One region of the Alteromonas sp. ABD4_190 genome, then DNA from elsewhere that is predicted to be linked to it. Evidence: predicted binding sites of a transcription regulator. Region 1 holds the regulator's gene; the other holds the start of a gene.
The links. Region 1 encodes FNR, which switches genes on or off when oxygen is low (the NO sensors DNR and NnrR bind a similar motif). Its sites were predicted from a motif close to TTGATCTAGATCAA; they were not measured.

Region 1 (4,427 bases):
TACCCACGTTGCGACGAAGTCGTTTCTGAAGTTTGTTGAAGTTGTACTTTTGCTTACTTTGCGCGGCGTTTAACGTCGGCGCATCAGCACTGCTTGTGCCTAAACTCATAATTAACTAGCTTGGTTTGTGATAAAGGTGCCATTATACATTAAAGCGCCTTTTCGAGACTATGGCTGTGTTGTTAAATTTATCGAGAAGCGTTAAGTACTGATTTAAGCGTGTATGATTAACTCTCGGAATAAACCGCTAAATGCGCAGGTTTTTTTTAACGCCCATCGCCGATTCGCCATTTGTCGCCACCAAGTGTCTTGGTATTTAAGCGCAATTAAGTCGTTAACTACACGGTTATCGGTGATTCAAACCCATCTGGCTTAATCGCAAGTACGTCACAATTTAGTTCATCAATAACGTGCTCGGCAGTATTGCCAATAAGCGCCGCCGAAATACCAACCCGTCCCACGGTGCCTATTACAACTAACTCGGCATCGAGTGTTTTAGCCACTTGCGGGATAACTTTTTCAGGCAAGCCTTCTTTCACCACACATTTATTTTCTGGAATACCATATTTCAGCGCGTGACTACGCATTTCTTTCATATGATGATTTTTTACCGCATCGTGATACGTATCAGGGTCAAACTCTGGCACTTCAATGGCAATGTTAAGTGGAGTTGTAGGGTAGCTATTCACTAAATTAACGTTACCTTTCAACAAAGAAGCATAATCGTTAGCGATGATCGTAAGCTTGTCGTTTAACGCAGCATGCTCGTCATCTTCGCTGCCTACGTTTACTGCAGCTATAATTTCACCGCCTTCTGGCCAGTCGTGTTCTTTAACGAGCAGTACAGGGCGTGGGCACTTGCGCATTAGATGCCAGTCTGTAGGGGTAAAGATCACTGAGGCAAGGTCGTCATGTTTTTTAGTGGCTTTTACCACTAAGTCAATTTGGTTATTAAGGGCGTAATAAATAATCGACTCATAAGTACGGTTGTTCCACTCAACCACAATATCGGTCTCTGAAAAGCCTTGTTCTTTTAGCTGGGCAGATAACCATTTGGCGTGCTCTTTTGTAACGGCATCGCGCATTGATTCACGTTCGTCGGGGCTAAGCATGGTTGTCATATCGTAAGACAAATCATATACCACCATCATAGCGGTAACCGTGGCGCCGGTTTTTGACGCAAGTTCATAGGCACGGCTTAGGGCAGGCTGGTTGTCACGTTCCGCGTCCACCACGGCAAGAATTCGTTTACACTCAATCATAACGTCTCCTCAACTACAAAGCTTTGTATGGCTGTCGACATCGATATTGTTTCAAAACCGTTTACATTAACTATAAACGACATTTAGAAAAACGTGAGTTGTTTTCGATCAAGGATTAAATAATTCGTTGATAAAAAAAGGGCCAATTCGAATGTTACGGGAGCTTTAACGCACAATGGATGGATATCGTGTAACCCAGTGAGGGAATACAGTGAAACTTTAAAGGTTAAAACTAAAAAGCGCGCATGTAGCGCGCTAAAGATACCAGAAGAATAAATTAACCGTTACAGACTACGCTAGGGCCATTTAACGCCTCTAACTTGGTATTTAACCGATCAAAATCCAAAATAGAGATCAATTTACCGTCAACCTTGATAATGTTTTCCTTCTGAAAACGGCTCAGTAAACGGCTAATGGTTTCTATCGTTAAGCCTAAATAGTTTCCAATTTCGTTGCGCGTCATGGTTAAGTGGAATTCTCTATGGGAAAAGCCGCGTTCCTCAAAGCGCTGAGAAAGATGTGAGATAAAATATAATAAACGCTCTTCTGCAGTACGCTTGTTTAAAAGCATGATCATGTCGTGATCTTGTTTTATTTCAGCGCTCATGAAGCTCATGATCTGGTGGCGCAGCTTTGGAAATTGCACTGACATTTCGTCGAGAGTCTCGTAGGGAAGCTCACACACCATGGCTGTTTCTAGCGCAGAGGTGTAGCTTTGGTGTTTGTTCTCTCTTAATGCATCGAAACCGATAATGTCACCAGGAAAGTGGAAACCGGTAATCTGTTCTTCACCTTCGGTATTAGTCACAAATGATTTGAATGAACCGGTTCTCACTGCAAATAGAGAACGGAATTTATCACCAGTTTGAATCAGCGTGTCACCTTTATGAAGCGGCTTCTTGCGTTCAATAATATCGTCAAGAGATTCGATTTCTGTTTTGTTTAACGCCACCGGTAAACACAGGTGACTGAAACTACAGTTTTGACAGTGAATAGAAAATTGGCTTCCTTTGCTCATAATGCACGCTCTGTAAAAGAATACCCGACAATAATACACCCATTTTTAAACGATTGCGCTATGAATAAGATAAGCGGCATATATGGCCATTATTCCTGCAATAATTTGTCTAACATGGTTATGTTGAAAACATCGAACTATATACTGGCTACCAGCGCTTGCGGCGAGCAAGGTGGGTAATGTACCTAAACCGAAGAAGAACATAATAGCAGCGCCTTCTAGCGCATTCCCCGCCGCGAGAGACCAGGTAAGTGTGGAATACACCAACCCGCAAGGAAGCCAACCCCAAATAAAACCATAGGGAATAGCGCTAAAAGGGGTTTTAAAAGGTAAAAAACGCTTAGATAATGGCTGCAGTTTGGAAAATAAACCTTTTCCTGCGTTTTCCAACACCGTTAAACCCGTCCACCATTTGCCTAAATAACAGGCCAGCAACAACAGCATAAGGCCGCTTAGCAAGGATAGGGCATAGTTGGCAAGGGGCACGTAGTCGGCGGCTATTTTGCCAAGCGCCCCGGTTATTGCTCCGGCGATGGTGTAGCTCACTATACGTCCCATGTTATAGGCAAGGGTATAGGGTAGTGCTGAAGCGCCTTTAGGCGATACCATCCTTAGCGCAGCGACAATTCCACCGCACATTCCCACACAGTGAACTCCGCCGGCTAAGCCGATAAGAAAGGCAGAGAAGTAGTTAATCCCTTCCATTTGGCGCTTGGCTTTTGTCTACTTTATTGTCTTGAAGTTGCTTGCGTTGCTCAGCTAGCTTTTTTTCTTCTGGCGGAAGGTCATCGTCAAATAGAATACTGTACCCCTGACGGTCTAGATCCTCGAATTGATTAGTTTTCACCGCCCAAAAGAATATCACGATAGCGACAGCGACTATGATAATGGCGATTGGAATTAATACGTAAATAATACTCATGCTATTTGCTCAAAAGTCGCGTTGAGTTTGTGACTACAATAATACTGCTTAACGACATACCAACAACAGCCATCCACGGTGAAAGTAGGCCAGACACGGCGAAAGGCAGAATCAAAACGTTGTAACCTACCGACCATCCTATATTTTGTCTAATTTTTTGCTTCACTTGGTGAGCGGTTTTAATCAGTTCAGGTACAGAAAGTAGCTGATCGCCAAGTAATATGACATCAGCAGCAGTTTTAGCCACGTCTGTGGCATTACCCACTGCAATTGCCACATCTGCACTGGCGAGCACAGGTGCATCATTAATACCATCACCCATCATCATTACTTTCGCGCCAGATTGCTGCATAGCCTGTACAGCATCGTATTTCTGCTCTGGTGTGAGCCCACCTTTAGCTGTTGATATTGGCAAGGAAGCGGTAAGAGCGTCCACGTTTTGTTGTGTATCGCCACTTAATACTGCAAGGGTGTGACTTTTTGCCAGAATATTTAAGGTTTCTTGAGTATCCTCTCGCAACGTGTCGCTTACCTCAAACGCCGCCATAATACGGCCCTTCAAGGTGACAAACACATTGGCTGACGGATAATCCTTAAGAAGCTTTTGTTGTGATTCGTGGACACAAAATTGGGCAGAGCCCATTGAAAACAAGGTGTCGTTAATTTCACCGCTGATGCCGCCTCCTGGCGTCACGGTAAAATTAACCACATTGTGGATAGTTTGTCTGCTGGAGGCATTATCCGTACCATGGACGTTACTATCGCCAAGGGCTTTATTGGCGCTAAAGGCTTTAGCAATTGGGTGTTCAGAGCGAGATTCTAGCGCGCGGGCGATTGATAGCGCACTTTGGCTGTCTACGCCGTCAGCATACCAGGCGTTTGATATAGTGAACTTACCTTGTGTCAGCGTACCGGTTTTGTCGAGTGCGATAGTGTCAATGCCAGTGATTTGCTCAAGCGCATCGGCGCGTTTTAGTAAAATACCTTGTCGGTTTAACTTTGCCATAGCGCAGGTTAACGCTGATGGTGTAGCCAACCCTAATGCGCAAGGACAGGTTGCTACCAACACGGAAATGGTGATCCAAAACGCATCATCACTGCCGTTATAGGCCCAAAAGCCATAAGTTAAGGCAGAAACCAGCAAGACAGCTGTCACAAAATATCGAGAAAAGTTATCAGCTATTTGTGCCGCTTTAGGCTTATTCGCCATAGCACTTGCTTGCAG
Region 2 (4,427 bases), on a different contig from region 1:
ATCAAGCACTTCATAAGCTTTGATGCCGCTTAAAATACGCTCGCGATTCTCTTCTTTAAGATCCTTAATACCTTTCACTTCTTCAGTTAACGAGCGAGTAGCAATGATGCCCATTGCCCACGGAATCTGAAGAGCGTATTCAGTTTCTTCTTTTTCATCGTTAGGTATACCAAAAACAGTGAAGGGTGCTGGCGCAGGGTGGGTCTCGTATTCAGCTTCAACTGCAGCTAATTTCACTTTTTGCACGTCACCCAGTTCATAGCCACTTTCGTCACCTAAAACAATAACTGACAAAGTTGAAGCTAAGCCAAAGCTGGCTGCAATCGCAAACGAGCGACGGGCAAACGCAATATGCTTGTGGTTTAGTAGATAGTAGCTAGAGATTGCCAACACAAACATTGCGCCGGTCACGTAGCCTGCTGAAACTGTATGAACGAACTTAACCTGAGCTACAGGGTTAAAAATAACGTCAGCGAAGCTGGTCATTTCCATACGCATGGCTTCAAAGTTAAATTCAGCACCTACTGGATACTGCATCCAGCCATTAGCGATTAGGATCCAAAGCGCTGAGAAGTTAGAACCAATAGCAACTAACCAAGTAGCCATAAGGTGCTTCACCTTAGACATTTTGTCCCAGCCAAAAAAGAACAGGCCCACGAAGGTAGACTCCAAGAAGAAAGCCATAAGCCCTTCAATAGCCAAAGGCGCGCCAAAGATATCGCCGACATAGTGGGAATAGTATGACCAGTTCATGCCAAACTGGAATTCCATGGTTAAGCCTGTGGCTACACCAATGGCAAAGTTAATACCAAACAGCTTTCCCCAAAACTGGGTCATTTGCTTGTATATCTCTTTACCTGTCATCACATAGACCGACTCCATGATGGCAAGTAGAAAGCTTAGCCCTAATGTTAAGGGTACAAAAATAAAGTGGAACATCGCAGTTAATGCAAATTGCCACCGCGATAGTTCTATTAACGTATCGCTCATGGGTTATCTCCCTCGTCTCTCTTGCGCGATAAGCGCTTGACCTTAAATAAATTTATTGGTTATTCAGTGGTTGTCACATGAACATTCATCACAGCTAGAGCATGGTTTGTGCCATTCATCACTTTTCTCGTTAATCTGAACTAACAACTGATGAATGACAGTCTATTCGTACTGTGCAGGACAATTATTCCATGGCGAAAAGTTGCGCACTTTGATCCATCGCAAGGATTCAATACGATTACCGCGCCAATTTTGTCACTTTCAATGACAATATTGACGCAGATAAAAAGAAGAGGGGGGGCGTCGTAGCCTTGTTTAATAGGTTGAGAAGAGAGCTTTTTTGCTTCAGCTAATAAAAAAATTAACTTAAATTACTGCGGCGAATAGGTCAGCGTGAACGCGCCGCGCAATTCACCAAGTTCAAACCCAGTGGCCTCATCCTTAGGGTAATGTTTTATAATGGTTTCCTTTACTGAAGGTGCAACTTGGCCGCCGTGGCACGCCATGCAAACTTGACCTTGTTGAATAGCCATCATGTACCGGAATTCGCCACTGTCGCTGTCATATTTATAGGTGTCTATAGGCGTAGACGGCGGCTTACCCTCTAGCTTAGTCTTTTCCAATAGAGAAGCGAAAAGGGCTAGCTGCTCGCGCTCCCATTCGTCTGGCGCGTTATTCGGGTTTCTTACTTTTAGCGCAGTACGCCCTACTTCCCACCCATTTTGGCTAAGCCCCTCGGCGATAGGCTCAGCGGCCAACTGACACTCTTCTACACCCGCTTCCAAACCGCCAGACTGAATTGCCTGTTTTAGCCTCGATTTAAGCGCTCCACCAAGGGCTTTAGCGTGAACTCTTGCCTGCTTTACTTTTGTTTGTACTTCGCTTTCAGCTAGCTCGCTGGTTTGTGCATTAGCGAAAGAGCACCCAGCGCTTACGGCTACCCCCAACGCAATTAAAAAGATGCGTTTTTTCATTGTGTAACTCTCCTATTGACGGACGTATTTGCACTCAGGCATTGTGATTCAACTAAAACAATCAACAAGCTCTATGCCAATATGTTAAGTTGGCAAAATAAAAGTAGCATTAACTAATACGCTGACAATGAACATATCAATTGTACAAGCAATGATAGATGCAATAGACAAACCCGCTATTTTCATCAATCAAAACTACATTATTGAGGCGGTCAATGCGCCTTACAGAGATACTTACCCTGTCGATATCAAGCTCGGTTATAGCACCTGTTATCAGGTATCTCATCGAAACAATAAGCCCTGTGACCAATGCGGCGAGCAGTGCCCTATGCAGGAAAGTAAAAAGTCGGGCCGAGCAGCTAGTGTGGTGCATATCCATACCACCAGCGAGGGCCAAAGCTACTGTGACATTCTGATGCGACCTATCTTCGACGGTCACGGGGATTTAATAGGTTATCTGGAAATTCTAGATAAGCTTGCCTTTGCGTCTAACCGCCCCTCTGCTGGAAAAATGATTGGCGAGTCTGAAGCATTCAAAACGATGCTGAATAAAATTAACCGCGCTGCAAACTCAGATATATCTGTTTTACTGTTTGGTGAAACCGGAACCGGGAAAGAACTGGTGTCTCAGGCTCTACACTCAAGTAGCCATCGGGCTGAAAAACCTTTTGTTGTAATTGAATGCACTGGGTTGTCTGATGCGTTGCTTGAAAGCGAGTTATTCGGCTATGAAAAAGGTGCGTTCACCGGCGCGACCACTAATAAAAAAGGACTGGTAGAGGCGGCAGAGGGTGGCACTCTATTTTTCGACGAAGTAGGCGATATTCCCCTCGCCATGCAGGTTAAACTACTCCGGCTTTTTGAAACCCAGACCTACCGCCCTGTGGGAAGCGTAGTTTCAAAGAAGGCCAACTTCCGTTTGGTGTGTGCATCACATAAAAATTTAAAGCAAATGGTAGAAAAGGGGGAATTCAGGCGTGACCTTTACTATCGAATTGCTGGCTTTCCTATCAATCTTCCGTCCTTACGAGAGAGAAAGTCAGATATTGCGTTAATTGCAACGCACTTTTTGGCCCAGTCCCACGAGAAAAAGCGTTTCCATAAAAAAGCCCTCGAAAAATTAAGCAGCTACGCCTTTCCGGGTAATATTCGCGAGTTGCGCAACATCGTTGACCAAGCTGTATTACTTGCCGATGAGACCATAATCTACGAGTCGGATCTCCCCGTGTTAGACGAGTTCACCGACGAGAATAACGCTTCCATCGAGGGTATAGATGATCAATACCCACTAACAACAAGCGGAGTTAATCTTGGCAAGGGTATTATGACTCTCGACGAGGTAGAAGATGCTTATCTTGCTCAGGTAGCAAGCTCCTTTAAAGGCGATATAAACAGCCTCGCGGACGCGCTAGGCGTAAGTACCCGCACGCTTTACCGAAAGCTTAAAAAGGCCGGTGTTAAAGAACTTAATTAAAATGTGGAAACATTCATCCATCGCACGCTATGATAAAGACGCGCAACGTAAAAAGATAAACAATGTCGATTAAACACCTGACAGCCTTAACACTCTGCCTTTGTATGCTTTTGCAAAATGCATTAGCACTGGGCCTTGCTTCGCATACTATGCAGCATGCCCGTGGGTTGGTGGGTGATGACATTGAGCTTATCTGTACTGGCAAAACCATGCGCTATATATCGGTAAGCGCAACAGAGCTTGAAGGTGAGTTTGTATTTATAAGCCCAGAACTACTAAAAGCACCTGTTGAGCACGTAGATTGTACCAACGGCACGTTGGCCGACCTTCCTCAAATGGACAACGTACCTGTAGATGCATTAGTAGTGATATCCCTTGTGCGCTATCGCGCCTTGGCGTCTCGCCTTGCAGCAGCACCCTACACATCTTTTGCCTTTGCGGCTCCGCCAGGTCGCGCTCCACCTCTCGCATAACAACGCCTAAAACACACTTAACACGCATGGTTTAACCGTGCACACGTTCGTTTATTTAATGGAATTGTTATGAAGCATTCTTTACTGGCATTCGCTGTAACAGCTGCCTGCACATCTGCACACGTTTATGCAAACACATCTGAGTTCATTGATAGCGCTTCAACAGAAGTGATTACAGTTATTGGCTCTTCGCTTAAGGATAATACAGTAGAAATTGAGCGAGAAACGGTGGCCGCCGCAACCAATATAGACGCTGATTTTGGCGATCAGTTAGCGCAACTGCCTGGCGTATCCGTTTCCCGAAACGGGCCGGTTACAGGTCTTATTCAATACCGAGGGCTGTTTGGCGATAGGGTCGGTGTATCTATCGACGGTGTCGATATAGCGGGCGCTGGGCCTAACTCCATGGACTCGCCATTATCCCACGTACTACCAGAGCCAGGTCTTACTGCTACTTTGTATCGCGGTATTGTACCTGTGAGTGCTGGGGTGCAAACGCTAGGTGGAAAGCTGCGA

Region 2: ACXAFM_RS10625 (cytochrome ubiquinol oxidase subunit I) is a predicted target of FNR. The motif match lies at 1,264-1,277, and genes of this name have one in related genera.

What each region holds. Positions count from the first base shown of each region.
Region 1 is NZ_JBSWWN010000002.1:7,960-12,386, forward strand. Features, by position in the region: gene ttcA (tRNA 2-thiocytidine(32) synthetase TtcA) at 1-109, opposite strand, end outside; gene uspE (universal stress protein UspE) at 339-1,262, opposite strand; gene fnr (fumarate/nitrate reduction transcriptional regulator Fnr) at 1,540-2,280, opposite strand; gene ACXAFM_RS17660 (sulfite exporter TauE/SafE family protein) at 2,326-2,985, opposite strand; gene ccoS (cbb3-type cytochrome oxidase assembly protein CcoS) at 2,972-3,202, opposite strand; gene ACXAFM_RS17670 (heavy metal translocating P-type ATPase) at 3,204-4,427, opposite strand, start outside.
Region 2 is NZ_JBSWWN010000001.1:2,398,274-2,402,700, reverse strand. Features, by position in the region: gene ACXAFM_RS10625 (cytochrome ubiquinol oxidase subunit I) at 1-990, opposite strand, end outside; gene ACXAFM_RS10620 (Tll0287-like domain-containing protein) at 1,362-1,964, opposite strand; gene ACXAFM_RS10615 (sigma-54 interaction domain-containing protein) at 2,116-3,438, shown strand; gene ACXAFM_RS10610 (hypothetical protein) at 3,501-3,911, shown strand; gene ACXAFM_RS10605 (TonB-dependent receptor plug domain-containing protein) at 3,981-4,427, shown strand, end outside.